One region of the Fundicoccus sp. Sow4_D5 genome, then DNA from elsewhere that is predicted to be linked to it. Evidence: a T-box and tRNA genes for the amino acid it is inferred to sense, from the RefSeq annotation. Region 1 holds a T-box; the other regions hold tRNA genes.
What was found. A T-box is a leader RNA that pairs with one kind of tRNA and senses whether it is charged. The one in region 1 lies ahead of leuS (leucine--tRNA ligase), so its partner is inferred to be a tRNA-Leu.

Region 1 (10,080 bases):
CCATTATCAATTGCCGCTGAAACTTTTGGAACAGGCACAGTCTCTGAAGCTGAATTAGTAGCAGCAATTCGCAAAATCTTTACGTTAACTCCAAATGGTATTATTAATATGCTCAATTTACGTCAACCAGTTTACGCAAATACAGCTGCTTATGGTCATTTTGGACGATTAGACCATGAATTTACGTGGGAACGTACAGATAAAGTAGAAGAATTAAAAGCTGCTTTTAATGCTTAATAAAAATAAAGCTTTTCAGTTAATTCTGAAAAGCTTTTTTGTATTGAGAAAATTATCTTTTCTCTATGATTATAACCATAGGAGGATTATTTCTCTGATTGATGAATTCATATTGTAAAACTTGAAAGTTTTCTTGTGGCCACGTGCTCAGTGCTTGAAAAAGGGATTCCTTCTCAGCTTGTCCAGCTGGATGACCAGAATAAACCACGATGATAATTTGGCCTTTTGTGACAAGGCGACTTCCCATCTCTTCAATGGCTAAAAGGGTAGAATTTGCTTGTGTTGTAATAGAATGATCGCCTCCAGGTAAGTAGCCTAAATTAAATATAGCACCATGGATTTGTTCGTCACTTTCTAAATAATCTGCTAGTTTGGCATGGGAATTTTGAATAAGTTGGTATTCCCCTTCAATACCATGCGTATAAATTCTTTCTTGAGTCGTTTGTATGGCAGCTTCTTGAATATCAAAACCTATCACTTTTCCTGTGAAATGAGGGTGGGTTAATACTGATATTAGGTCATTTCCTTTGCCAAGGGTAGCATCAATAAATGTACCGTTTGGAAACTGAGAAACGAGTGTACGTAGAAGCTCTTTGCTGTAGTGTAAGGCTTTTAACATTGAAATCTCCTTTAAATTTTATGGATTTTAGTAATATTTTATGTAATGTTAATCTTAGCATAAGGATGAAGATACTATTCTTTTATTGTGGTAAAGAAAATAATTTAGCTTGTGCACTATGTTACGTTATTGTTACATTTATTAAGACTAAACAAAAAGACTGATTTATTCAAGTTTTTTGTGTGAATGTTGACTATAATAACGGGTGTAGTTACAATTTTGGAATATTTTTACAGAATTAATTTGGAAACTGGGAGGTAAAATGAGTGATTAAAACGAGACAATCAGTCATAGAACGTAAAAAAGCAATGAAACGTTTAGACTCATCAAAAAAACTCATTATTAGAATCAATACAGGACTTGTATTGTTTTCAGCAAGTGCTGTATTAAACCAGTTGACTCCTGAAACACAGTCAACTACTGTTTATGCACAAAGTAATAGACTAAGTCCGTCAGAATTTCTTAAGAACATATCTGGTTACGCTAAAGATATTGCAGCAAAAAATGATTTGTATGCTTCTGTAATGATTGCGCAAGCAGCTTTAGAATCTGCTTGGGGTAATAGTACTTTAGCTCAATCACCAAACTATAACTTGTTTGGAATTAAAGGCGACTATAATGGAAATTCAATCCATGTAGAAACATTAGAAGATGATGGTTCAGGTAATTATTATACTATTACGGATGATTTCCGTAAGTACGAAAATTATGATCAATCATTAGGGGACTATGCGTCACTTTTAACCGGTGACAATGACCCATCTAGTTGGCGTTATGAGTTCTATTCTGGTACGCGTTACAGTAATACTGAATCGTATCAAGATGCCACTCAATATTTAACTGGACGTTATGCAACAGACACTTCATACGCAACAAAGTTAAATAAAATTATTGAACAATATGGTTTAGCTGAATTCGATATGAATGGTAATCCGGTAGCGCCTGAAACACCAGTTGAAGAAGTTCCAGCAAATCCGGAAGTTTCAGAAACACCATCAACGCCAGATTTACCATCAACTTCTGTTGGTAGTTACACAGTCAAAGCGGGAGATTCATTATATAGAATTGCCGCAAATCATGGTATTTCATTAACGCAATTGATGGAAGCTAATTCATTAACTTCTTACTTTATTGCGCCGAATCAAAAGCTAGTCATTCCTGGTGGAACAACAGATAATGAAGCGGCTGATACTGCACCTGAAGAAAGTACTAAGCCTGAAATTGATAATCCAGTGACAACTCATCCTTCTGCTCCAGCAGCAGGTGGATCTTATGTAGTTAAAGCTGGCGACAGCTATTGGGCTATTGCAAGTAAATATGGTGTTTCAATTGCTGATTTACAAAAATTAAACGGTACAACAAGCTTTTTAATTCACCCTGGTCAATCGTTGAAAGTGCCAGGAACAGGAAGTTCAACAACACCAGAAACAAATGTACCAGAAGCAACAACACCTGGTAACGTAGAAAATGGAACGGTCACACCACCGACAACACCCTCTACATCTGGGGCTTATTCAGTTAAAGCTGGCGACAGTCTTTATGCCATTGCATCAAAACATGGGATGACATTAAGCCAACTTAGAGAATTAAATAATTTATCTGGTAGTTTAATTTATCCAGGTCAGTCATTGAAAGTAAGTGGAGCGACAACAACTCCGTCAACAGCTGCACTTGAGGTAAGTACACCAGAAACATCTGTTCCAACGACTCCATCAACACCTGAAACTAGCACGCCAGTTACAAGTTCAGGAACGTATACAGTTCAACGTGGAGACTCATTATACGCAATTGCAACTAAACATGGTATGTCATTAAGTCAGTTACAATCACTAAACGGCTTATCTGGATATTTAATTCATCCTGGTCAAGTATTGAGTGTATCTGGAACAGCTGCTGTACAAACACCAGTTGAAACTATAGTTGAAACTCCAGAAACTCCAGTAGCTACACCTGAAGTTGAAGTAACAACACCAGTTGAGACAGCACCGGTCGAAAGTGCACCAAGTGAAAATACATCTAGTGTAGGGACACATGTTGTTCAAGCAGGCGAAACACTATATGCTATCGCTCAAAAACATGGTGTAGATGTTCATAAACTAATCGCAATTAATGGCGGTAATAACATCTTAGTTGGACAAGTTATCAGCTTGAATTAAGGGAGTAAATTTGTTATATTAGTCATATAATAAATGACTTCGTTAGGAATAGTAGAATTAGAATCTGTTTAGAGAGCTTATGGTTGGTGAAAATAAGTCAGATATCTATCTTGAACTCGTCTAACTTGTTTCTTGCTTGAAATTAATAGTAGAGTGAGACGTCTTACTGCGTTAAAGTACTAAGGTTATTGTTTATACAATAATAAATTTAGGTGGTACCGCGAAAAAATTCGCCCTATATTGTTTAGTTATGCTAAATGATATAGGGCTTTTGTTTTGAAAAAAATTAACTGGAGGCTTTTATAGTGACTTATCAACATCGAATAATAGAGAAAAAGTGGCAGGCTTATTGGGATGAAAATAAAACATTTAAAACTAAAGAAAGAGAAGGGAATCCAAAATTCTATGCTTTAGATATGTTCCCTTATCCATCTGGACAAGGATTACACGTTGGTCACCCAGAAGGCTACACTGCAACTGATGCTATTGCACGTATGAAGCGTGCTCAAGGTTATGATGTATTACATCCAATGGGATGGGATGCATTTGGTCTACCAGCAGAGCAATATGCTTTAGATACGGGTAATGCACCTGCAGAATTTACTGCGACAAACGTAGCAAACTTTAAGCGTCAAATTAAAGAGCTTGGTTTTAGCTATGATTGGGACCGAGAAATTAATACAACTGATCCAGAATTTTACAAGTGGACTCAATGGATTTTCTCGAAAATGTATGAGAAAGGCTTAGCTTATGAAGAAGAAGTTGCTGTTAACTGGTGTCCGGCCTTAGGAACGGTTCTTTCGAATGAGGAAGTTGTAGATGGGGTAAGTGAACGTGGTGGACATCCGGTTTATCGTCGTCCGATGCGTCAGTGGGTCCTAAGAATTACAGCTTATGCGGAACGACTATTAGACGATTTGGAAGATTTAGATTGGCCAGAAAGTCTAAAAGCCATGCAAAGAAATTGGATTGGTAAATCAGAAGGTGCTTTAGTTAACTTCCAAATTATTGGGCACGATGCATCGGTTCAATCTTATACAACGCGTCCAGATACCTTATTTGGTGCAAGCTATGTTGTATTAGCACCAGAACATGAACTTGTAAAAGAAGTGACAACAGCCCAGCAGCAAGAAGCAGTTGAAGCATATGTTAAATCCGTTGCAACAAAAAGTGAGCTTGAGAGAACATCGTTAAACAAAGAGAAGTCTGGTGTATTTACTGGAGGATATGTAGAACATCCAATTACTGGCGAAGCATTGCCAATTTGGATTGCGGACTATGTTCTTTCATCTTATGGAACAGGTGCAGTAATGGCAGTGCCTGCTCATGATGAACGTGATTTTGAATTTGCAACATCCCATGAATTACCAATCATCAAAGTGATTGAAGGAGAAACCGAAGGTTCTGGTGCATATACTGGAGACGGTAATCATTTTAATTCAGATTTCATCAATGGTATGAATAATGATGATGCAATCGCAAAAATGATTGAATGGTTAACAGACAATAATAAAGGTGAACATCAAGTAAACTATCGTTTACGCGATTGGTTGTTCTCACGTCAACGTTATTGGGGAGAACCTATTCCAGTCATCCATTGGGAAGATGGTACGACAACTTTAGTTCCAGAAGAAGAATTACCAGTTAGACTGCCAGAAGCAACTGAAATTAAACCTAGTGGGACAGGTGAATCACCATTAGCAAAAATTGAAGAGTGGGTTAACGTCGTTGATCCAATTACTGGAATGAAAGGTAAACGTGAGACACATACAATGCCTCAATGGGCGGGTAGTTCTTGGTACTTCTTACGTTTCATCGATCCTCATAATGAAACTCAAATCGCAGATCCAGAAAAATTAGCCAAATGGCTTCCAGTCGATCTGTATATTGGTGGAGCAGAACATGCCGTTCTTCACTTATTATATGCGCGTTTCTGGCATAAATTTTTGTATGATTTAGGCGTTGTCCCTACTAAAGAGCCATTCCAAAAGTTATTTAATCAAGGAATGATCCTAGGTGAAAATAACGAGAAAATGTCTAAATCTAAAGGGAATGTTGTGAATCCTGATGACGTTGTAAAAGAGTATGGCGCTGATACATTACGAGTTTATGAGATGTTTATGGGACCATTGGATGCTTCAATTGCATGGAGCGAAAATGGCTTAGAGGGTAGCCGTCGATTCTTAGATCGTGTGTGGCGCTTACTAGTTAACGAAGAAAAAAACGAGATCAGTGCAGCGATTCAAGATAGTGAAAACAAAGAATTGACTCGTGTGTATCATCAAACTGTTAAAAAAGTAACAGAAGACTTTGATAATTTACATTTCAACACTGCTATTTCACAACTGATGATTTTTCTAAATGCAGCCAAAGATCAAAGTGTGTTACCACGTGAATATGTTGAAGGGTATGTTAAATTACTTTCACCATTGGCGCCGCATTTGATGGAAGAACTCTGGGAGATGTTAGGGCACACAGAAAGTCTTTCAGAAGCATCATGGCCAACCTTCCAAGAGGAATTAACCGTAGAAAGTACCGTAGAAATCGTTATTCAAGTAAATGGAAAAGTGAAAGTAAAACTTGAAATCGAATTAGACTTGGCGAAAGAGGAAATGGAAAAACTTGCATTGGCTGATGAAACAATTCAATCTGAGATTGAAGGTAAAACAGTCCGTAAAGTGATTGCTATTGAGAATCGTCTGGTCAATATCGTGGCAAATTAAAGAAGCCACTGCTCTTGTTTAGCATCTTTCTTGAAATAAGTTATAATAAGTCTATGTCTCGAGAATGCTAAAGAAGCATAAAGGAGTTGAGAAAATGCGTAATAATTTTGATTCAAAAGGTGAGAACGATAATTTAAATAAACGTCGCTCATATAAGCCGATGGATGAATCTTTATTTGAGACGATTCAATTTACAGAAGAAGAATTAAGAAAAATACGACAACCAAATAATCAACCATTGGACGGTGACTATTTCGCTAATCATTCAGGTGCCAACTCTCAAAGAACTGGTAATGAATCTGAACTTAATGATGGGGAAGAAAATCCGTTTAACCATGACGAATTAAGCGAGGGAGAGTCTGAACAAAATTCAATTGAATTTATAGATATTAAAGGTCCACCGGCACCAAGTCAAAAACAAATCATTACTGCACCAGAAGATAGCGAGTTTCACTATAAGAGCCCAATTAAAGCTCGATTTGAACAAGAAATTGAGCAAGAAAAAGCAAAAGAAGACATTGAATATTGGGATGAATATGAAAAATCTGAAATGGAATTTTGGAATCATACCGGTGAAACAGAGAGAGTAGAAGAAGATAACCTGGCTAAAGAGCGTATGAGTCGTACACGCTCAGATAATAAACGACCATTATGGAAGTTTAATCAATCGACGGATGAGCAGTCAGATTCAAGGAATAAAACCTTTAAGAAAGTAAAGGCTGATGACGAAGCTATTGTGACTGATGATGAAGACTTTATGAACAAACCAGACATTGGGAAGAATATTGTGGATAAAGTTAAGTCATTGCTAAATGGTCAAGATGCCGTTGAAATAGATGAGTATATTCAAGAAACTCAACAATCGACAGACAGTGCATCTAAACAGTCTAAACAGTCTAAACAGTTTGTAGATGCATCTATCAAGAATGATAAAAACTTTTTTAATCGTGCAAAAACTGCGATAGAATCTCGCTTAAGTCGCTCAGTTGAACAGGAACTAGCATCAGATATAGAACACAACGACCCTCTTCAAAGGAAATCAGATGACATCGAAAATGAAATTAAAGAAGTGTTATCTAAAGAAGAAACGATGACAATGGGACTAGGTTCTCAGGAATCAGCGAATGAAATAATTGATCCTGTTTTTGACGAAGAGTTCCCTTCAGAAAAAAAATCTAGTGAAGATACTCTTGAATTTACAGACGTTCATGAAGTAGAAAAACTTCCGAAAAATTCAATAAAAGAGTCCGATACTTTAAGCGAAGACAATGAATTATTAGCCACTGTCGATAAAGAGGTAAACAAAGCGAGTGATTCAGATGTAGACGAAGAAGCGGCAGCAGATTTGTATAGTGAAAAAGTTAGTCAAGAAACTCAACGTTTTTCAGAGCCTATTTTGACAGATCAAGTGCTTGAAGAAGTACTTGGTTCTGATGATATCACGATTGATGATGAACTTGATCACCAATCAGAGAGTTTTGTTAAAGGCGCTGCATGGCTAACAATCGGAAGTGTATTTTCAAGAATTTTAGGTGCACTGTATATCATTCCTTGGAGTACTTGGCTAGGGGCGGAATATACACAAGCGAATACACTCTACAGTGCGGGCTACACGCCTTATTCTTTATTTTTAGCAATAGCCACAGCAGGGTTCCCGAGTGCCATTGCTAAACAAATGGCTTTTTATCATTCCCAAAAAGAGTATCGTGTAGCAGATAAATTGTTTAAGAATAGTATTGTCTTAATGTTGATTAGTGGTTTATTTTCAGGCGCGTTATTGTACTTATTAGCACCGTCTCTAGCATCGATTACTTCAACAGATAATCCACTTGGAGCGACACTAGTGATTCGTTCATTAGTACCTGCTTTACTGATATTGCCTTTAATGAGTATCTTAAGAGGGTATTTCCAAGGCTTTAATGACATGGTGCCCTCTGCCATCTCTCAAATTATTGAGCAGATTGCTCGAGTGTTTTACTTGTTAGCTGCGACGTATGCTATCATGATGGTTTATCGTGGTGAGGTTACGCAAGCTGTTGTTCATTCAACTTTTGCTGCTTTCATTGGTGCTTTGGCAGCTTTAGGATACTTAGCTATTCTATACTTTAAGCGTCTACCAATGATCAATAAACTAAAAGAACGCTCATTAGATTTAATCGAAATAGATTTCAAAGAAAGTATTCATATTATGTTCATGGATAGTGTACCTTTTATCCTATTGGGATCAGGGATTATCCTTGCGCAGGTGATTGATACGTACACATTCAAACAAATTTTGTTACCAACAACTGTTATGCTGTTAAGAGAAATTAGTGAATTGTACGGTGCGATGAGTTTAGACGTGAACAAATTAGTGATGATTGTCGTTTCATTAGCAGTAGCCTTAGCTTCCTCAGTGGTACCATTGATTACAAGCAAATTTGCTGCACGTGATATTAAAGGGACAAGCTCTCTAATCGAGCAGATTGTTGAAGTATTTAGTTTTGTGATGTTACCTGCTGCTATTGGTATGATCGGAGTTTCAAACAATCTATACACAATGTTCTATCCACAAGGTCATACGAGTGGACCGTCCTTATTAATTACTGGATCCATTATGAGTATCTCACTTGGCTTATATACCGTTTTATCAACCGTTTTACAATCGATGAACTTCCGTCGTTTAGCGGTGAGGTTTTTGGTAGTTGGTTTATTAGTTAAAATCATTCTACAAGTACCACTTGTGGCATTTCTACATGCACATGGTGCAATGATTGCCACAACCATTGCCTTTGCAGTTTCATCCGTATTAATGTGGATTAAAATCCAACGTGAGGTAGAACCTGATATGGAAAGACTCTTTAAATCAGTCTTTAAAATCATTATAGGTACTGTCATTATGGGGATTGCAGTTTCTCAATGGAATTCATTACTAGATTTATTAATGGGCGAAGTGGGACGTTTCTTAACCTTTGTTAAAGTAATGCTTGGTGTTGGAATGGGTATCTTTGTATATGGTGGTGTCATGGGACTTTTAGGTCAATTATCTATATTATTAGGTGACAAAAAACAAGATTTACAAGAAAAAATGAGGATGTTTTAAGACATGCGATTAGACAAATTACTCGCTCATACAGGCTATGGCACTAGAAAAGAAGTTAAACAACTGATTACAAGTGGTGTTGTAAGAATTAATGATGAAATATGTAAGAAAATTGGCCAAGCGGTAAAAATCGATTCAGATGTTGTAACAGTCATGAATCAACCCGTTTTTTACCAAGAATACTACTATTATATTCTAAATAAGCCTGCTGGTATCATCAGTGCGACTGAGGATAACTATCATGAAACGGTTATTGACTGGCTCGGCCCAGATTTTAGTTACATGGAGTTATTTCCAGTAGGACGTTTAGATATTGATACAACAGGATTGTTATTGTTATCGAACAATGGACAATTGGCTCATCAGTTATTATCACCTAAGAAAAAAGTGTCAAAACGATATGAAGCGGAAATAGAAGGAATAGTGACTGAAGAAGATATTGAAGCTTTTTCTCAAGGGTTAGATTTGGAGGATTTCATTTCTCAACCAGCTCAATTACTTGTTCATTCAACAGATGAAGAGTCAAATCGTTCATGGATAGAAGTTGAGATTTGGGAAGGAAAATTCCATCAAGTTAAACGTATGTTTGAAAAGGTGGGCAAAAAAGTACTCACGCTTAAAAGAAAATCGATGGGGCCACTTGAGTTAGAAGAAGACTTAGAAGAAGGTATGTGGCGTGAATTGACTGAAGAGGAAAGAAACGCTTTAGTTCCATTCGGATATGAGTAAGAAAAAAACATAGGGGGAAGATATTATATGGTAAATTGGCTTGCAGAAGTAGAACAAAGAAAAGAAACTTTACTAATGGACTTATTTCGTTTACTAAGTGTTCCATCTGTTAGAGAAGACCACTTAGCAACACCGGAAGCGCCTGTTGGACCAGGACCTTTAGCAGCTTTAGAAGAATTTATGAAAATGGCTGAAGAAGATGGCTTCAAAACTGAACAGTTTGGACCTTGGGCTGGGCGAATTGAAATAGGTCAAGGAGACGAGTTATTAGGAATTCTTGGTCACGTAGATGTAGTACCAGTAGGCTCTGGCTGGGATACCGATCCATTTAAACCAGTAATTATTGACAATAAAATCTTCGCAAGAGGATCTAGTGATGACAAAGGACCTACTGTAGCAGCTTATTTCGCTATAAAATTATTGCGGGAATTGGGTATCGAATTTAATCAAAGAGTTCATTTAATTGTCGGAACAGATGAAGAAAGTGGCTGGCAATGTATGGATTACTACTTTGCGCATGCTGAAATGCCGGAC
Region 2 (10,080 bases), on a different contig from region 1:
AAATAAAAAGTTGAAATATAAATTAACATCAAAAAAGCGATGACTAAGCAAGTGCTTAATAACATCGTGAGTAGAAATAAAGGTAAATGTTGACTGATAGATAAACCATAAGGTTCTGGTAAGAAAAGAGCCACGATTAAAGGCGGGAAACAGCGCAAGAGTGTGCGTGCTGAGCGAAAAGCTAGCGTCTTCGCAAACCAATGTTTATACAGGCTGAGTGGTCGCACTAGTTCGTAAGCAATTTGCCCATCCGTCACGCTTGTAAAGATACTGTGGTCGAAAATCCAGACAGCGAATAAATTGAGAAATGCTTGTTGGAGCCAGATATAGTCTGTTACTTGGCTTAAGCCCATGGGAAAGGCACTTGGATTACTTTGGTAGAATGCTTTAAACATTAAAACTAACATAAAGCCCCAAGCAAATTGTGTGAGAATACCAGCGAAAGCAGCCGAACGGTACTGAAGCACACTAATGAAATGAACGCGAAAGATACTCAAATAGGCTTTCATATTTCAAACTCCTGGTAGAGGTTAACGACTAATTCTTCAGCGGTCGGCTGCTTGACCGTTAAGGAAGTTACCTCGAGTTGCTTTGCTAAGTTTTCAATCGCTTTAGCTAGCGAAAGTTGTTGCGTATCGACTTCGACTAAATAATGACCGGCTGTTTGTTCCAGTAAAGTCAGTCCAGCTTGGGCTTGGAAGTTGCCATGCACAGCTTCAATGACAATCTGTGTGTGGTCTTGTTGCCGCTGTTTTAGATCTTTCAATGAACCATCTAATAGAATGCGTCCCTTACCAATTAACAGAATTCTTTCGGTCAGTGCTTCGATATCTTGCATGTCATGGGTGGTTAGAATAATGGTGGTTTGATGTTCATGGTTCAGCTCTTGAATAAATTGACGCACAGCTATTTTGGAATGGGCATCCAGACCAATCGTAGGTTCATCTAAAAATAAAAGAGAAGGAGAATGCAGCAAAGAAGCAGCAATTTCACAACGCATTCTCTGACCTAGACTCAGTTGGCGCGTCGGAGTGGTAAGCAAATCACCAATGGTTAAACGCTCGCTCAACTCATTAAGCTTTTGGCGGTAAGCGGCTTGATCAATATCATAGATGTCCCGTAGTAATTCAAACGAATCAATCACCGGTACTTCCCACCAAAGCTGTGAACGTTGGCCGAACACTACGCCAATATTGCGCACGTGCTCCTTGCGTTTTTTCCATGGAGTTAGGCCGTTGATGACACAAGTCCCACTATCAGGAACAAGCACGCCACTCATAATCTTGATGGTACTGCTTTTACCTGCGCCATTCGGCCCAATGTAACCTACCATTTCGCCAGGTTGGATATTGAAGGTAATATCACTGAGAGCATCAATTTGAGTGTACTCTTTCTGGAACAAGGCTCTACTTGTCTGCCAAAAACCAGCCGCTCGTTTAGCTACTTTAAAACTCTTCTGAATCTGTTGTAATTCAATAATGAACTAATCGCCACCTTTCAAGACATTTTAAGGAACAATAGTGTAGCATAACACTTAACCGAAAGCGAGAATAAACCTTAAATATCATCCAAACACGCGTACCATTTAGTCTCTAAATAAAATTCAAATAGCAAACGCTTTCGTGATACCCTTTGTAAGAAAACATCTTCAACTTCCGTTATACTAAAGTTAGTCAGTGTTTAAGATTCTAATAAAAAGGAGTTTATTATGCGTTATTATGACCAACATTTACACACATATTTTTCACCGGATTCTTCAGAGACTTTTGAAAACTACTTGCTTCAATCAGATTTACCAGTCGTGACGACTGAACACCTTGATTTTTTTAGCTCAGTACAAGCCATACCAAATGTTATCCCGGATTACACAGGCTACGTTCAAAAGCTAGACCAACTCAATGCCGAATATGACAACCGATTACTCAAAGGCATCGAAGTAGGCTTCACCTACGCTGATCGCCACCGCATTGAAGACTTTCTAGCTGATAAAACTTACGACATCCAATTACTTAGCATTCACCATAACGGCCGCCATGGCTTCATGACTCTGAATCACGATACTAAATCACTCAATACTCACCTAGATGAATACTTTGACCTCATGTTAGAAGCTGTCAACCACGCGCCTTACGCCAATGTCCTCGCTCACTTTGACTTCGGCTTACGAGGCTACGATAATGTTCAACTAACAGACCTAGAACGCAAAGAAACCGTCCTAACACAAATCTTTAACAAAATGATTCAACAAGACCAAGCGCTCGAACTCAACACCCGTAGCATGTACCGCTACGACAATGCCCACCTCTATGACTACGCCATTGCCCTATATACACAACTAGGCGGCAAACTCTTTACCGTCAGCTCAGATGCTCACGTGGCAGCAGACTACCAACTATACTTCACCGACGCCTACGCCATGTTACGCCGACACAACGTCCAACACCTCGCCACATACCAAAACCAAACCATCCAACTCGTTGACCTCCCCAACTAAATCCCCCAACCTTGCTTAACCAAAGCAAGGTTTTTTTTCAGCGGAAATAAGAACAATCCCCATAAAACGAAGAAAAAATAATGAAATGAATTGCGAAAAGAAAGTAGCATTTGAGAACTTGGGAAATTTGGCTAACGATGACATTACGGGGGCTGCTTTTAGCAGTCCAGGTTCTGTTGATACGAAGGCAGGTGTCGTTAAAGGTTTTAGTGCGATTCCTTATTTGCATCATTTCCCAATTGTTCAAGAATTAACTGAGGCGCTTGACGTGCCAGTCACCTTTGAAAATGATGCCTATTGTGCCGCTTTAGCTGAAAGTTGGCAAGGAACGGCTCGCGGCGTTCAGAATGCGATTTTTATTGTGATTGGTTCAGGAATTGGTGGCGCGATTATTTCAGAAGGAAAAATATTGAAAGGCCGCAACCTATTTGGCGGCGAGTTTGGCTACATGATGATGGACGCAGAATATTCCTTTAGTGACTTGGCTAGTCCAGTTAATACAGCGCGCCGCTATACTGAAGAAAGTGGCAGTCAAATCGCGATTTCTGGACAGGAATTATTCGAGCGAGCGGACAGGGGAGAGAGTCTAGCTCAAAAGCATGTCGATCAAATGCTCGATGCGCTCGGACGTGGCATTCAAATGTTGTCAGTTGTATTGAATCCTGACCGTGTTCTGTTAGGTGGGGTGATTTCTGAACGCGATGGTTTACTTGAAGAAGTGACTCAAAGAGCTCATGGATACTTGAAACGCACTCAGGCGACTGATGTTGTACTCGATATCGAGACTTGTCAATTTCGCAATCAAGCGAATTTATTAGGGGCAGTGGCCGCCCACTATTCTCAAACAAGGCAATAAAAGCTATACTAAACAAAAGGAGCTGATGTATTGAAAGTAGGAGCAATTGAAGCAGGTGGGACAAAGTTTGTGTGTGCCATCGGTAATGAACAGAATGAAATTATTGAAAGAGTGTCTTTCCCCACGACGACACCAGAAGAAACATTGGCGCAGGTCTTTGCGTTTTTTGATCAACATCTAGATGGTTTAAAGGCGATTGGGATTGGTTCATTTGGGCCGATTGAAGTTCGTCAAAATTCGTCTAAATATGGACAGATTCTATCAACGCCTAAGCTAGCTTGGAAGAATTTCGATTTTCTAGCAGCTATGAAGGTCCGCTACGATCTTCCAATGGCTTGGACCACAGATGTCAATGCGGCTGCAGTCGGTGAAGCAAGTGTCGGCGCCGCTAAAGGCCTTGATAACATGTTGTACGTGACGGTTGGAACGGGGGTTGGTGTCGGTGCGCTCGTTAATGGCAAGCTACTTGAAGGCCTTGGACATCCGGAAATGGGACATGTGATTGTCCACCCACATCCAGCTGATAATTACGCGGGCTTCTGTCCCTATCATGGCAACTGTCTTGAAGGGATGGCCGCTGGTCCATCGATTGACGGGCGTTTAGGCGTATCAGGCAAAGACGTCGCACCTGATGATGCGGTTTGGACTTACGTAGCTAATTATTTAGGCCAAGCCTTGGTCGACTATACGTTAATTTTGCGTCCTGAACGGATTGTGATCGGTGGTGGCAACATGAAAGTCCCTGGCATGTTGGATAAAATCAAAGACCAATTTGACCAACTGATGGCAGATTATGTGGATTACCCAGACTTAGCCGATTACATTGTCTTACCTGGACTAGGTGATAATGCCGGTATTACTGGCGCCTTAACGCTAGCCAACCAAGTTAAATAATCGACTAAAGCGCCACCTCTCCAATTGGAAAGATGGCGCTTTTTTTTGATAAATAGCAAGGGATGTATGCCTGACATTATCTTCTGACGGCCTGAGCCCAGAAGATAATGTCAGTAGCAACTAGGCTTCTTTTTGAGGTTTTAGCTTGCTTTTTTCTTCGTCTAAGGTCAATTGGCCGTCTTTCATATAATAGACTTTGTCACAGTAGCCAATGAGGCGTTCGTCATGAGTGACCATGATGGTCGCCTTATTTTGTTCCTTCGTTTCGCGAGCCAGGATTTCAACCACTTCATAGGCGCGCTCAGTATCCAAACTGGCCGTTGGTTCATCGGCTAAAATAACAGATGGATTATGGTATAAGGCCCGAGCAATAGCGACCCTTTGCTTTTCTCCGCCTGAAAGATCGCTCGGGTACTTATTGCGTAATTTATCAATATCAAGCTGCTTCAGCAACTTATCAGCCGTATTTTGGTCAAATTTTTCGCCTTTGACTTTGTTGACTAAACGTAAGTGGTTTTCGACGGATAGAAAGGGAATTAAGTTAGAGGCTTGCAGGATAAAACCAATTTCTTCGAAACGCAATTTGGCACGTTTTTGTTCATCGACTTCACTAAATTTATTGTTATTAATAAGAACGCGACCTTCACTCGGCGTTTGAAGGCCTCCGATAATTGTTAAAAAGGTGCTTTTTCCTGAACCACTGGGCCCAATGACGGCAACAAATTCACCTGATTCAACGGAAAAAGTCGTGTCTTTTAAGGCGACAATTTCTTTACTACCATCTAAAAATTTCTTTTTTACATTAATGACTTCAATTGCTTTCATATGGCAGGCTCCTATCCTATGGCTTCAAGTGGGTCGATTTTAGCGACAGTTCTAACAGAGAAAAAGGCGCCGAGTAGAGCAAACAGAATAATCAAAGCTGAAATAATCAGTGTAAAGTAGATATTCTGTTGAAAGGGAACCGTGCTTGGTAAGACGAGTCCCGTTATAATGGTCAACGCGAGACCTGTCCCAACGCCAATCACGGCGAGAAGAAATGTTTGAGCAACTACTGACTTAGCAATATAGTTGGTTGAAATCCCTTGGGCTTTCATGACCCCGAACATACTTGCTTTTTGAACGGTTAAGACATACATAAAAATCCCAATCACGACGGCTGCGATGACAATCAAGAAGATAATCATTAAAGCGAAGGTCAAAACTTGTGCCATATAGCCAGGCAATTCTTTGATATAGTCATCAATCGAATAGAGGCGTAAATCATCATTAGACAATTTAACCGACGCTAAATCATCATCGCGCACAATAAAAGCACTGACTCGCCCCTCAGGCGTTTCATTTTGAGCTTCGAATCGAATCTCTTGGTAAGTTGGAATCGTCGTATATAAAACCGGTGAGACACTAAATTTGGCATTCTCCGTGAAACCAACGATTTTAACTGTGATCTCTGTCCCAGCCAAGTTTAACTCATCATCTAATTCAAGACCATACTCTTTTTGTAAACTAATATCAGCCACAACTTGATGATCAGCAGTGACTTCCACACCGTCGATGATAGTTGGCATTAAAAATTCATCGGGATGGACTCCAAAGAAATTCACCGAAATTTTATCGTCCTCACCATTGGTGCCAGCTTTTCGGACCACGTTAGGTGTTGTGCCAAGCATCGCGATGTCATCTGCGTCAATCGCTTCTTTGAGACCCAATTCCATCATCGACATATTAATATTCGCATTGGCTTCATCCTTTAAGATAATCGCACTTGCGTCCCATTTATCAACTGCCGTGCGGTTCTCTTGCGCCAGGCCGAATGCTAAACCTGTTAAGAAATAAACCAGATAACTGACGAGCACCATGACGCCAATAATTAATAGGAAACGTGTTTTAGAGTGTTTAATTTCATTCCATGCTAAAAACATGATCGTACACCACCTTAATTTTCACACCTATCGAACGATAAGTTTTTATAATTATATCACTTGATAAGTTTATTTGCAATCATAATATGTTATGATTAATCGACACATAATTCATGTCCAATTGACGAATATTTGGAAGGAGTTTCCAAGGATGACAAAAAAAGAAGCCACGACGCGAGAGAGAATCATCGCCGTTGCCCAAATTCATTTTATGCGAGATGGCTACAATGCGACCTCAACCCGCCATATTTCCCTAGAAGTGGGCATTACACAACCGAACTTATACCATCATTTTAAGAATAAAGAAGCCTTGTATGTGGCCGTTTTAGAAGAAGTGGCTCATGAAGCGCTGAACGATTTGAGTCGAATTAAACTTCAAACGGATACCGATTTGACCCAAGCTTTGATTCAGATGACCTCATATCTGCAGCAAACGCATCCCTTCAATTTTTCCATGATGATGAACGATATGAAAAAGGAAATCTCACCTGAGGCAAGCTTCGCCCTCTATCAAATTTTTAAGGCCGCTTATCTGCAACCTTTTATCGATTTATTTACCTTACACAAGGAAAAATTACAGTCTAATTATGAGATTGAACGCTATGCTAGTCACTATTTTTTATTAATTTCACCCTATTTAAATCCAGACAACTTATCATATAATCCTTTATCAATCGAAGAAATTATCAATTTCTTCCTCTATGGCATCACTAATAAGAAATAATAGACCGACACTCTGCCTTTAAAGAGTGTTTTTTTTGACCTTTCCTAACGCAATATAATTCTAAAGCCATCGGCCAATCAGCTAACAAGCAAGCTATTGTTCATTTATCAACAAATGTGCGAAAATAAGCTCAAGGAGGTGAGTGCATGAAGAGATTACTCAAGCGATTACTCATAATAGTTGCTGTTTGCTTGTTGCCTTTGCCAGCTGTGAACGCTCAAAACCCGCCGGTTGAAAGTCAGCCGCCTGAAACGCAGTATCTACCAGCCTTTGACAGTCAGACACGCGCAGCAAGTTTTGAAACGCAAACGGATTTAGCCGTTACCGTAATTACCGACCAATTATCAGCACCTTGGGGCTTAGTTGAATTAAGTGATGGACGGCTGCTGGTGACACAAAAACAAGGCGATTTAGTCATCGTCAATTTGGCGGACGGGTCAGTCTCTGATCCAATTGGAGGGTTTGAAGGGGTCACTAGCCAGGGGCAAGGTGGCTTGTTAGATTTAGCACTCGCCCCAGACTTTGACAAGAGTCGGCTGATTTATGTCACCTTTTCCCAAGTAATTGCAGGGGGCAATTTGACAGCGGTTGGTCGCGGAAAATTAGCCGCGGATGAACAAAGGATTGAACAGTTCGAAGTGATTTTCCAAGCTGGTCCAGCCTACGAAGGTACTCAGCATTATGGTAGTCGACTTGTTTTTGATAGCCTTAGCAACTTATTCGTGACAACAGGTGAAAGGTCCGACCCTTCAATGCGCGACCAAGCTCAGTCACTGGACAGTTATTTGGGTAAGGTCCTCTATTTAACAGAGGAAGGCACAGCAGTCGAGGGCAATGAGTCGCCAATTTATACGGTGGGCCACCGCAATGTGCAAGGTTTAGCCATCGCGCCCGACACTGGCGAAATTTGGATTAGTGAAATGGGACCGCGAGGCGGTGATGAATTGAACTTGCTGATTGACGGTCAAAATTATGGTTGGCCCGTGGTAAGTTATGGGATTGAATATAGCGGTAAACCTATTAAGGATGGTCAAAGCCGTCATGATGGGTTTACGGAACCGGTCTATTACTGGGACCCGGTAATTGCGCCAAGTGGGATGGCGTTTTATGACAGCCAGATCATCGAAGAATGGCAAGGCAACTTGTTTATTGGCGCTTTAAAAGGCAAACATATTGCCCGCTTACTGATTCAAAATCAACAAGTGGTTGCTGAAGAAAGATTATTGCTTGAAGAAGGCGAGCGTTTCCGAGATGTTCTAATTGGTTCAGATGGCGCGCTCTATGCGATTACAGATAGTGGCAAACTCTATCAAGTCAAGAAAAAGAACTAGCAAAATCACTGAACCCATCTATGAAGTCGGGGATGACGCCGGTTAAGCCCCTTAAGGTCTAGCCGTCGTTCGTTTTCAAACAATGACTAACTCTGAGTTGCCTTATTAAACTAAAAAATCCCCCTCTCCCTGACCCTGAGTTAGGGAGTTTTCTGTGCCAGACTCTACCAGAGTATCAAGAGCGCAATCTGACAATTCGTTTGCTTTCTGCTTCACAAACTGGTATGTTATTGGCTAAATAAAAACAAGAAGGGTGACGCCGATGAAGCATTTAGGAACCAAAGAACTAGAATCAGACCGCTTAATTTTAAGACGTTTTACTCTGGCAGATGCCAAAGCCATGTATCATAATTGGGCAAGCGATGATGAAGTCACCCGCTACTTAACTTGGCCAAGTCATGCCTCTCAAGACGTGACCGCAGAAATACTTCAAATATGGGTCAAGGGCTATGAAGAAACCACGACTTACTCATGGGCTATCTGTTTAAAATCAGATCCAGACCACCCGATTGGTTCGATCGCTTTAGGTATTAATGATGAGCGACTTGAGGCCATGGAAATTGGCTACGCCTTAGGAAAAGCCTGGTGGCGCCAAGGCTTTATGAGTGAAGCTTTCGAACGACTGATTAAATTTGCTTTCGAAGAACTAGAAATCAATCGTTTAGTGGGTCATCATAGTGTTGAAAATCCTAATTCAGGTCTTGTCATGGAAAAATGCGGCATGCAATATGAAGGCCGAATCCGCCAAAGCGCCTTTGATAATCAAGGGAAATTGATAGATCTATTTCAGTATAGCTTGCTTGCCTCAGATTTATAAAAAGAAGTCGACATGAGTATTGACTATTGCTACGTCACAAGCTAGAATAGTTGAGCACAGTTCTTTTGCCGGGGTGGCGGAACTGGCAGACGCACAGGACTTAAAATCCTGCGGTGGGTGACTACCGTGCCGGTTCGATTCCGGCCCTCGGCATTGCTAACACACTCAGTCTCGTAAGAGATGGGGTGTGTTTTTTTGCACTAAAAAAATAATCAAGGTTTAAAGGCCTAGCCACTGCTGCTTGAAATCTGAAGTTTATGTTCAAGTGTATGTTATAATGTTCAGGAGTCATAAAGACATGAAAAGAAAGAAGGCAGCAAAAATGGGGATGGAAACATATAGAATTGATGAGAGCAAGGGCATGGAGCTGGGGATTTATACATTGGGTGATCATCTACCCAATCCTCATACGGGCCAACGACCTAGCGCCCAAGCCAGATTAAAGGAAATCATCGAGCTGGCTCAATTGACGGAGCAAGCAGGCTTGGATTTCTTTAGTGTAGGTGAAAGTCATCAAGAATACTTTACCACGCAGGCCCATTCGGTCGTGCTGGCGGCGATTGCTCAAGCGACAAAGACGATAAAAATCGCTAGTACTTCAACAATTATTAGTACCTCTGATCCGGTCCGTGTGTACGAGGATTTTGCGACGCTAGATTTAATTTCAGATGGGCGAGCCGAAATTGTGGCTGGTCGTGCGTCGAGGGTCGGTTTGTTTGAATTGCTCGGCTATGATTTGCGAGATTACGAAGAATTATTTGAAGAAAAATTTGATCTGCTCTTACAGATTAATCAACATGAGGTAATTAACTGGGAAGGTAAACACCGTGCCCCTTTAGTCGATGCCCACGTCTTACCACGTCCTAAAAATGGTAGTTTACCGATTTGGCGGGCGGTTGGTGGTTCACCAGCAAGTGCGGTTCGGGCAGGTTTACAAGGGGTTCCAATGTTTTTAGCCACCTTAGGTGGGCCAGCTTCCTCTTTTAAGGTATCTGTTGATGCTTACCGTCAAGCTTTAGTTCACAACAATTATTCAGTCGAA
Region 3 (10,080 bases), 900 kb from region 1:
GCATTATAAACCGCCCAAGCCAAACTCGAGGCCATAAAGCCCACGCCAATCAGAGAAATTTGCCAATAATTCAACCTTAAACCCTTCTTAGAATTCATTTGCCACCCCTCCCTTAAAAGCAGACTTAGTTTGCATTATTATATAACAAAATAGGATTGATAGGAACACTGTTTCAAAAGGAAGTTTGTGAAAAAAATAAAGACGGCAGAAGAGAACGAACTTCAAAAAAGGTTGGCGCCCTCATAAGAAACAAAAGAGCGACACACTACAAAAGTAATGTGTCGCTCTCACTCAGTTATATTTAAACCGTTTCGTCAGCCTTAATCTCTAAACGCATATTTAAATTAAGGTAGCCGCGCTCGCTTTTTAAGACGAAGGCATTAGACCGTAATTTTAAATCAATTATGTTTTCTTGATCTAAATAAATTAATGCAGACTTTTGCGCTTTAATTGGCCCTAAATTACTTTCAATCGTCGTATCGTACACTTCTTGGGCATCATTGGCTCTTAGAATGAATACACCAGAATTTGCACAGGCACAGACCTCTGTGCCAGTATCATAAAAAAGACTCAGCTGATTGACTGCTGCTTTCTTTTCAAGAAATGTGCTTGCCTCTTGGGTAAATGTTAAATTCATCTAATCACTCCCTTTACTACTTCAATTATAACGCAACAGTCAGCTTTAGACCATAATATTACATTTAATATTTAGTAAAAGATGCAGATGAAGATGAAGATGAAGAGATGGCTGTTTGAAGTAGACTCCCAGGTGATGTAGCGATTTGTTATATCACTTCCAGGTGATGTAGCGATTTGTTATATCACTCCCAGGTGATGTAGCGCTTTGTTATATCACTTCCAGGTGATGTAGCAGTTTGTTATATCACTCCCAGGTGATGTAGCGCTTTGTTATATCACTTCCAGGTGATGTAGCAGTTTGTTATATCACTTCCAGGTGATGTAGCGGTTTGTTATATCACTTCCAGGTGATGTAGTGCTTTGTTATATCACTTCCAGGTGATGTAGCAGTTTGTTATATCACTTCCAGGTGATGTAGCGGTTTGTTATATCACTTCCAGGTGATGTAGTGCTTTGTTATATCACTCCCAGGTGATGTAGTGCTTTGTTATATCACTCCCAGGTGATGTAGCAGTTTGTTATATCACTTCCAGGTGATGTAGCAGTTTGTTATATCACTAAACATTGATAATGCAGCTAACGACATCAATTTTATTAGGCGTTTCCAATCCAATATTCTTCAACAACTAACCAAAAAAGAGTCGACCAGATGGTCGACCCCTTAATTTATTTAAATAAAGGCCATCACAATGTAGTTTAAGATGAACAGTATAATGGATACCCAGATAAGAGGGTGAACGTCTTTTCCTTCACCTTTTACAGTTTTTACTAAACCGTATGTGATGAAACCAGCTGCAATACCATTTGAGATTGAGTAAGCAAGCCCCATAAAGATTGAAGCAAAGAATGCTGGAACAGCTTCAGAGAAATCAGACCAGTCCACATCGTTTAAAGAAGCAATCATCAAAATACCTACAATAATTAAAGCAGGAGCAGTTGCTTGCGTTGGCACAATGCCAATCACTGGTGAAAGGAACATCGCTAATAAGAAACAAATAGAAGTGACAACAGATGTCATACCTGTACGACCACCAGCGCCAATACCTGCAGCAGATTCAACATAAGTTGTTACGTTCGATGTACCAAACAATGCACCAACTAATGTACCAATTGAATCACCAAACAATGCTTTATCCATTTTTGAACTGAAACCTTTGCTGTCTTGAACCGCTTTTTCATCTTCTTCAGAGAAGATACCAGTACGACGACCAGTTCCAATAAATGTTCCGATTGTGTCAAAGATATCAGATAAACTGAATGAGAAAATAGTAATTAATACAATTGGTAATTTAGTGAGGTCTGAGAATAAAGACGGTAGGCCTGCAGGGGTGAAAATTACCAAGAATGTTTCACCTAAATCATCAAATGCACTTGCTAATGAATTGTCTACTAAATTAATGGTTGATAAATCGACTAAGCCCATTGGAATAGCTAATAAAGTTGTAGCAACAATTCCAATTAGAATCGCACCTTGAATATTTTTAAGCATTAAGACAACTGTAATCACTAAACCAATTAAAGCAAGTAACACACCTGGATCTGTGAAGTTAACTAAAGCAGGAAGTGCTCCACTGTTGGCAACAAGTGAGTCGATTCCGTTTGTAATTGGAGCTGTTGGGTCGCCACCGTTAATTGACAAGATGTTGTAGCCGTCCACCGTAAAGTTTAATAAACCAGCATTCTTAATTCCGATATAGCCAATGAAAATCCCAATACCTGCAGAAATCGCATGTTGCAATGAATCTGGGATAGCAATAATTAACATTTTACGAACTTTTGTGATTGTTATGACAATATTAACAACCCCACAAATAAATACCATTGCAAGTGCTTCTTGCCATGTAAAACCTAAAGCAAAAACAACTGTATACGTAAAGAAGGCGTTTAGCCCCATACCTGGTGCAACTGCATAAGGCACGTTAGCAAATAATCCTAAAATTAAAGTTGCGATAGCAGAAGAAAAAATAGTTGCTAGAAATACAGCCTGACTAGGCATACCTGACAAAGCTAATAATGACGGGTTAACAAAAATAATGTATGACATTGCAAGGAAGGTCGTAATCCCAGCTGTAATTTCTGTACTTAATTTAGTACCGTTTTCTTCGAACTTAAAAAAATTTTCCACAAAAATCCTCCTAAAATAATGAACTCTTCATAATTACAAAAATGAGTATAGCATATTAAATTCCTTAAAAAAGCATAAAACAGAACTATTTAATTTTAAATAACATAAATGTTCGTGTTTATTTCGTTGAGCGCTTTTTTGTGAAATAAGCGTGATTTTATGGTCAATAACTATTACCGAATGATTACGGAATTTTATAAAACAGCCATTCCAGTTGCACGTGAATGTTAGCGAAGGGGGAATATGGTATAATTATGGATGCTAAAGCAAAGAAAGGGGTGCATAGAGATGGAAGCATATATAGATGAGCGTTTTGAAGAAGCCTTTGTTATCGGTGATATTCATGGAATGAAGAAATCAGTTGAAGACATGTTGAAAAATTGGAATCGTGATAAACAACAATTAATTTTTGTTGGCGATTATATTGATCGTGGGCCACAATCTGCTGATTCTTTGCTACTTGTACGAAAACTTCAGATGGAATACGGGGCAATTTGCTTGAGAGGGAATCACGAAGAAATGTTTTTAGCTTTTCTTCAAAATCCGATTAGTAAATGGACCCTCTATGAAAGAAATGGTGGTTTGAGCACTGTTTCGCAATTGTTAGGGGAATCGACACTAACCGTCAGTCAATATTCTCGTATTAAACTTGCGAGATTATTAAATGAACGCTATCCATGGTTGGAAAGCTGGCTACGCGATTTACCCTATTTCGTAGAATTTGGGAATTTTGTCGTTGTGCACGCCGGACTTAATTTGCGTTTAGATGATTGGCGACACACGAGCCCACATGATATGGTTTGGATTCGTCAGGACTTTCACGAAGCCGCCAACCAAACGGGCAAAACGATTGTCTTTGGACATACGCCCGTAATGAATTTGCACAATAACCGATCGGCCGTCCATGTTTGGCAAAAAGATGACAAATGGGGTATCGATGGCGGCGCAGTTTATGGTGGAAGTTTACTGGCTTTGCAGATGAATCGCCAAGAAGTAAAACAAATGTTTCAAGTAAAGAGTTAGGAGACGGACATGACAGAGGTATTAGAAGACAAGCAAGTAATTAAGCAAATTAGTAGTGAGGTTCAAGTTAAACCCACGCAAGTAGATTCGGTGTTAAAATTATTAGGAGAAGGCAATACCATTCCTTTTATTGCACGTTACCGTAAAGAAGTGACGGGTTCGTTAGATGAAGTTCAAATTCATTTGATTGAGCAAAAATATCAATACATGATGAATATGAGACAAAGAAAAGAAGAAGTGACGCGTTTGATTGGTGAGCAAGACAAGCTGACAGATGCCTTAAGTCAGCAAATTGAACAAGCAACGACTTTACAACAAATTGAAGATATTTATCGTCCATTTAAACAAAAACGTCGCACGAAGGCGATGACCGCAGAAGAAAATGGCTTATCACCTTTAGCGGATTGGTTGCAATCGAGCGCTGATCCACAAGTAACGCCTTTAGAAAAAGCAGCGGAATATATCAACGAGAAAGTTGAGACGGCTGAAGCTGCCTTAGCAGGTGCACATGAAATTATTGCACAAGAAGTCTCTGATAATGCGACTTACCGTGAATTTATCCGTAAGTATTCTCGATACAATGCGAAATTGACGACTAAATTAAAAGATGAAAGTTTAGACGAAACTAAAGTCTATCAAATGTATTATGACTTTTCAGAAGGCATTAACAAGTTGCCTGAACACCGTATTTTGGCAATCAATCGTGCTGAAAAAGAAGGAGTTCTATCCGCAAAACTTGTGATTGATGAAGTGCCTGTGATTCGCTATATGAGTCAACGAACGATTGCTTCTGCACTTCCAGAAGTTAGACGTGAGTTAATTCAAGCGGCTATCGAGGATAGCTACAAACGTTTCATTGGACCAGCGATTGAACGTGAGTTGAGAAATGAAGCAACAGAAAGAGCAGACAAACAAGCTATTCAAGTATTCGGTGATAACTTGCGTCACTTACTGTTACAACCGCCACTAAAAGGGCGTATCGTATTAGGATTAGACCCAGCTTACCGTACAGGATGTAAGTTAGCCGTTATTAATGAAACGGGACGTGTCTTGGATAAGGACGTTATTTACCCTCATAAACCTGCCAACGCTAAGCAAAGAGCCGCAGCGAGACCGGCATTAAAAGCAATGATTGAAAAACATCAAGTTGACGTAATTGCAATTGGTAACGGAACAGCCAGCCGCGAATCAGAAACCTTTGTAAACGAAATCGTTCAAGAATTAGACCGTAAAGTTCAGTTTATTGTCGTCAACGAAGCTGGCGCTTCCGTTTATAGTGCGAGTGAAATTGCCCGTCAAGAATTCCCAGATTATCAAGTGGAAGAACGAAGTGCGGTAAGTATTGCGCGTCGTTTACAGGATCCTTTAGCTGAGTTAATTAAAATCGATCCTAAATCGATGGGAGTCGGTCAATACCAACATGACGTGGCTCAGAATATGTTAACTGATCAGTTAGATTTCGTGGTAAACATCACGGTGAATCAGGTTGGTGTGGACATTAACACAGCCAGCGTCCCTTTATTACAACACGTTTCTGGTTTAACGACGACAACAGCTAAAAACATTATTGCTTTGCGTGATGAAATAGGACGCTTTGACAACCGTACGCAAATTAAAGATGTCAAACGTTTAGGACCTAAAACTTATGAGCAAGCGGTTGGTTTCTTACGTATTCTTGATGGGAAGAATCCATTAGACCAAACAAGTATTCACCCTGAAACTTATAAAGATGCTAAGAAGATTCTGAAGATGGCTGAAGTTGACTTATCAGAGTTGGGTACAGACGATGCGAATAAGAAATTAAAGACAATCGACGTTAAAACTTTAGCCCTTGATTCTGATTTAGGTGTGGAATCATTACAAGATATCATCGATGGCTTAATGAATCCTAGCGCAGATATTCGTGATGGCCAGGATGCACCTATCTTACGTGAAGACGTGTTAACGATGGATGATTTACATGAAGGTCTACAGTTACAAGGGGTGGTTCGTAACGTAGTAGACTTTGGTGCTTTCGTGGATATCGGCGTAAAAGAAGACGGCTTAATTCACATTTCTAAGTTATCTAGAAAATTCATTAAGCATCCTTCCGAAGCAGTTTCAGTCGGAGATATTGTTGAAGTAGAAGTGATTTCTGTTGATAAGGCGAAAAGTCGTATCGGTTTGAAACGTTTATTCCCTAAAATAAATAACTAATTCAGTATACTAGTGGTCATGATTTTTCAAGATCCACTAGTATTTTTTTTGGATTGTGAGGTGCAATCTGATAAGCAATGCGGTAAAATAGATTCAACTTAAATTCTGTGCTTTGAAAAGAGGAGAATTTTATGAAAACATCTGATATTGAACAAAAGTATGCCGTCTCGAGAGAGGCCTTGCGCTACTATATCGAACGTGGCTTGTTGAATCCTACCTGCATTAATGATTCCTTGGAATGGGAAGAAAAAGATGAAGTGACTTTGCAAAGCGTGTTGCAACTGAGAACAATGGGCTTAACTATCGACAGTATTGTTGAACTCAAACAGGATCATCAGGATAGTGTGGGGTTACAAACAAAATTGCTGCGCCGGGTGGAAAAAGTCAAACAAGAGATTGAAGCAATCGATTCAGAACAAAGAGAACTGGCTTATCGCAAGCAGATATTAGAGACTGCCTTACATCAACTGAGTCAGCAAATTCGTTTATATGAAGAAAGTGATTGACAAAATAGGTCAGGATGCCCTACAATAATATTGTTGTTGAAAATTGCGGTCGTGGCGGAATGGCAGACGCGCCAGCTTGAGGGGCTGGTGTCCTAAAGGATGTGTGGGTTCAAATCCCATCGACCGCATATCATAACTACTAATCTAAACGTCCATGAAGATAAAGTTCTTCATGGGCGTTTTTTATTTCATTAGGAGTGATTGAACTAGTTGATAGGTCTCAAACTGAAGCCAACTATTCTTATTATTGAGCCAGGGGGGTGACTCTTGGTTCAGAAAACGTAGTGCGTTTCGAGACGATGTAAGCTAAGTGATGACTAACTGTTTCATGTCTCTAGCAAACTTTATAATCGAATAAGACTGTATCGAGTATTCCCAAACCTAGAAATTTAACCCCTTATAGTGAAATGTGGCATACTAAAATCACCTTCTAATTGCTGTACATCCACCCACAAGAAGAAATTAGAGCATATTTTTAGAACTTACTCATAGTTTATCTTAAGGAGTAAATTAAGTGATTAGGCTTCAAATAAACGGCAAATATAGTTGGTTTTTAAAGAGTGATGAGTGTTTATTTTGACCGATTTACTTTTTGGGATAGTATGGCGTGAGAATTTTTTTAAATATGCTTGTTTAGAGGCTTATTTCTTGTTTTATACGTTCGGTTTTAAGTATATTTAATGTAAAGATACTTAGAGAAAGTGAATGAGAGAGGGTGGAAGGATGCTGAAACGTTCAATTATACTTATATTAATGTTGTGTTTTATTGGCTTGCCAAGAATATCAGGGCAAACTTTACCAAATGTGCTGATGGAGAATTATGAAGGAAAGGCAATCCCTCATACGTCGAGTGGGCTAACTAATCGATTGATTACTCAGGTGATGACGGAGTTTGATATAGAAGGCTCTAAGGAAATGTACCTTGATCAAAGGGATGGGGAAAGTCGTTTTCAAGTGGAAATACCATTGGGCGAGGACGGGCTTAGTGTTAGTTTTTATACCGGTAAAAGCACTCACGGCCAAGGTTTTTATATTTACCAAAAAGTGGCTTCTGAAAAAGTTGCTGATTTTGAAACGATTCACCGTTTGGTAAACTTAGTAGATGAGTCGCTTAGCGAAGAGGCTATTCAAGAGGCCTATGATCAGTGGTTAATGGATTTAAGTGGCACACAGAATTTTATTTTAGGCGGACATGCGGTGAATACCTATAATTATATAGAAGATGAAAAAGAATACCTTGCCTTTGAGGTCATGTATGAATACTTCGATACAGTTTTTGAAGACGAAAGTGTTCAAAACATTGTGACAACATTGTATGACGACTCAACGGAATTTCCTAATATTTATGCCAAAGATTATGCCGACAATCAAGAAGAAGTTTATGTTAATCGAGTGTTTATTAATCGAATTCTACATGAAATCAGTCAGACTTTTGGCTTTGAATTAGGTGAAGAACACCTAACTGCGATGGGAAATACGGTGTATTATTATCCTGAGGAGTTAGCTGAATTTGGTCGTTTAAATGAGTTCTATATTTTTTCTGGTCAGTCCGGTGCGGGCTCACGAATTGAGATTAGATTTACAATTGCTCATAATGACACACAAACACCCGCCATCAATAACCTCGAAGATCAGAGGCGAAGTTTCTTTTATTTCTTTGCGAAATTGTTGGATCCACTGTTGACAGATGTAGAGATTGAACAAGCCTTTTTGGATACGATTTATGAGGATCGTGGTGAGTATCGCTTAGGTCATATTTCAATACAAAAGGAAGGTTTTACGGACGAAACGATTAGTATGTATCGATTATTAACTTTCGAAGAAATTGAAGCAGTCTTTCCTGACAGCATAAACACTGTGTCGAAGGAACAAGCAAGCGACATCTTACTTGCTGAAGATGAGTACCATATTGCTAGCGCTGAACAACTGGCCAATCCAGACAAAATATATGATAGTTATTTGCCTTATACGCGACTAGCAAGTGGAAGAGGTAATGCTAAGCTAGAGTTTGAAACGTTGACGCAAGAGTATTGGGAGATTCTTCCAAATTTTAAGGCCCCTTTGACTATTACTGGAAAAGTCATTGCAAGTAATGAACAAGAAAATTGGCTGGAAATCAAGCCAGACAATGCTTCCTTTTTTGAGAGTTATTATGTGTATACGCCCGGCATCACTTTAGAATTGTCTGGAATGGTTGAAGTAACAGGACAGAATTTAGGGGTGCAAGATGAAGGGCCTGAGAATTTAAGTATCCTAGCCCAGAGTATTAAACAGGCGGGAGAGCTGATCTATCAAGCGGGAGGTGATCAGAATGAATAAAAGCATGTTAGGTCTCTTCGGAGTTTATCTAGTAATTCTCGGTTTGTTTTTCTGGCAAGTTAGACAAGAATCAAATAAACCAGAGAACGGCTATCTTAATGAATCCTATATTGTGAAACTGAACTCCCTCGACGAAGAAGAACTCTATCGTTTACGTAAGACACAAAGTGACTCTTCTGATTCAGCCTATTTTATGAATTTATCTGAGCAACAATTAATTAAAAAATCTGCCTTAGAAGTACAAAATAATCTAGCAACAAGGGTTAATGAGAAATATGCTGCTGTTTTAAAAGCGAGAATTGATTTCAATAATCAGTTGGTGTCTTTTGCAGACGCTAGCTATGCTTTTGTTGAAAAATCGCACTCAGAGTATGCAATCGCAGAAGGGGAAGAGGCTAAAATCAGTGATGAAAACTTGACCTTGTTAGTTGAAAATGCCAAGAGCACTCAGCGAGAACGTAATCAAGAAATTTGGAATACTGCTTGGTTTGCAATAGGAATCTATGTGTTATTCGCCGTGATTGGTAGTGTGATTTTATTTAATCTAGAGACAATTTCTCATTGGTTGGTTAATTTATTTGTGCAAGATGCGACACCAGGACCGATTATTGCTTTCTTAATTGGTTTGTCAGCTTTAGGACTGATCGTCAGAGGTCTATTTGTACTCTATCTTGCTTATTCAGCCATCACCTAATCATTAGAAGTCTCGTTAATAAATGAAGCGATTGCTTTTGAACTTCTTGTAAAATGCGAGTAAATTAGCTAGACTAAGAGAGAGGGAAATACGAGAAGAAGGGCGGTGTTTCAGTGCCGAGTAGAAAAATTTATTATTTACTGTTACTGGCATTAACCAGTCAAGCGGTTCTATTTAACCTTACAGTTGAAGCGATTAACGCAAAGACAGTTCATTCGCGATTGAATGATATTGAAGAAAGAGTTGACTCTCAAAGAGCCATTACGTCCGACTCAGTCAATGAAACTGAAAAGGACCTATCAAGTGAGGCGTATAGTGAGTCAGTTAGCGAGGACGAGCAGGCGACAATGGATTCAGAAATGCCTGCTGAAGAAACACCAGTTGATGAAGCGCAGGCTAAGGCTTATCGAGATGAACAAAAAATTAATGATTTTGTGAAAGCTTTGAGCGGCTTAGAAACCATTGAACATTATCAAATCAATTACACACTAACGGATACTCAAACAGAAGAAATTGTTGCACAAGGTGATTATGTCGGAAATCAAACCGAAGGGGATCTAATGGGAAGAATCACTTAC

Region 2: it encodes a tRNA-Leu, which carries the amino acid that the T-box ahead of leuS (leucine--tRNA ligase) is inferred to sense. The anticodon was not compared.
Region 3: it encodes a tRNA-Leu, which carries the amino acid that the T-box ahead of leuS (leucine--tRNA ligase) is inferred to sense. The anticodon was not compared.

What each region holds. Positions count from the first base shown of each region.
Region 1 covers NZ_JBQKLF010000001.1:924,116-934,195, reverse strand. Annotated here, with positions in the region: gene metK (methionine adenosyltransferase) at 1-237, shown strand, start outside; gene ACTQ45_RS04300 (tRNA (mnm(5)s(2)U34)-methyltransferase) at 290-856, opposite strand; gene ACTQ45_RS04295 (LysM peptidoglycan-binding domain-containing protein) at 1,123-3,012, shown strand; T-box leader at 3,048-3,253, shown strand; gene leuS (leucine--tRNA ligase) at 3,318-5,735, shown strand; gene ACTQ45_RS04285 (oligosaccharide flippase family protein) at 5,830-8,817, shown strand; gene ACTQ45_RS04280 (pseudouridine synthase) at 8,821-9,546, shown strand; gene pepV (dipeptidase PepV) at 9,574-10,080, shown strand, end outside.
Region 2 covers NZ_JBQKLF010000002.1:66,400-76,479, forward strand. Annotated here, with positions in the region: gene ACTQ45_RS04670 (ABC transporter permease) at 1-509, opposite strand, end outside; gene ACTQ45_RS04675 (ABC transporter ATP-binding protein) at 506-1,402, opposite strand; gene ACTQ45_RS04680 (PHP domain-containing protein) at 1,709-2,494, shown strand; gene ACTQ45_RS04685 (ROK family protein) at 2,580-3,350, shown strand; gene ACTQ45_RS04690 (ROK family protein) at 3,381-4,244, shown strand; gene ACTQ45_RS04695 (ABC transporter ATP-binding protein) at 4,365-5,069, opposite strand; gene ACTQ45_RS04700 (ABC transporter permease) at 5,081-6,166, opposite strand; gene ACTQ45_RS04705 (TetR/AcrR family transcriptional regulator) at 6,318-6,890, shown strand; gene ACTQ45_RS04710 (PQQ-dependent sugar dehydrogenase) at 7,037-8,221, shown strand; gene ACTQ45_RS04715 (GNAT family N-acetyltransferase) at 8,484-9,038, shown strand; tRNA gene ACTQ45_RS04720 (tRNA-Leu) at 9,106-9,191, shown strand; gene ACTQ45_RS04725 (LLM class flavin-dependent oxidoreductase) at 9,361-10,080, shown strand, end outside.
Region 3 covers NZ_JBQKLF010000001.1:24,976-35,055, forward strand. Annotated here, with positions in the region: gene ACTQ45_RS00110 (MFS transporter) at 1-98, opposite strand, end outside; gene ACTQ45_RS00115 (iron-sulfur cluster biosynthesis family protein) at 302-637, opposite strand; gene ACTQ45_RS00120 (NCS2 family permease) at 1,310-2,764, opposite strand; gene ACTQ45_RS00125 (metallophosphoesterase family protein) at 3,053-3,787, shown strand; gene ACTQ45_RS00130 (Tex family protein) at 3,797-5,983, shown strand; gene ACTQ45_RS00135 (MerR family transcriptional regulator) at 6,115-6,489, shown strand; tRNA gene ACTQ45_RS00140 (tRNA-Leu) at 6,535-6,617, shown strand; gene ACTQ45_RS00145 (hypothetical protein) at 7,213-8,808, shown strand; gene ACTQ45_RS00150 (hypothetical protein) at 8,801-9,502, shown strand; gene ACTQ45_RS00155 (hypothetical protein) at 9,616-10,080, shown strand, end outside.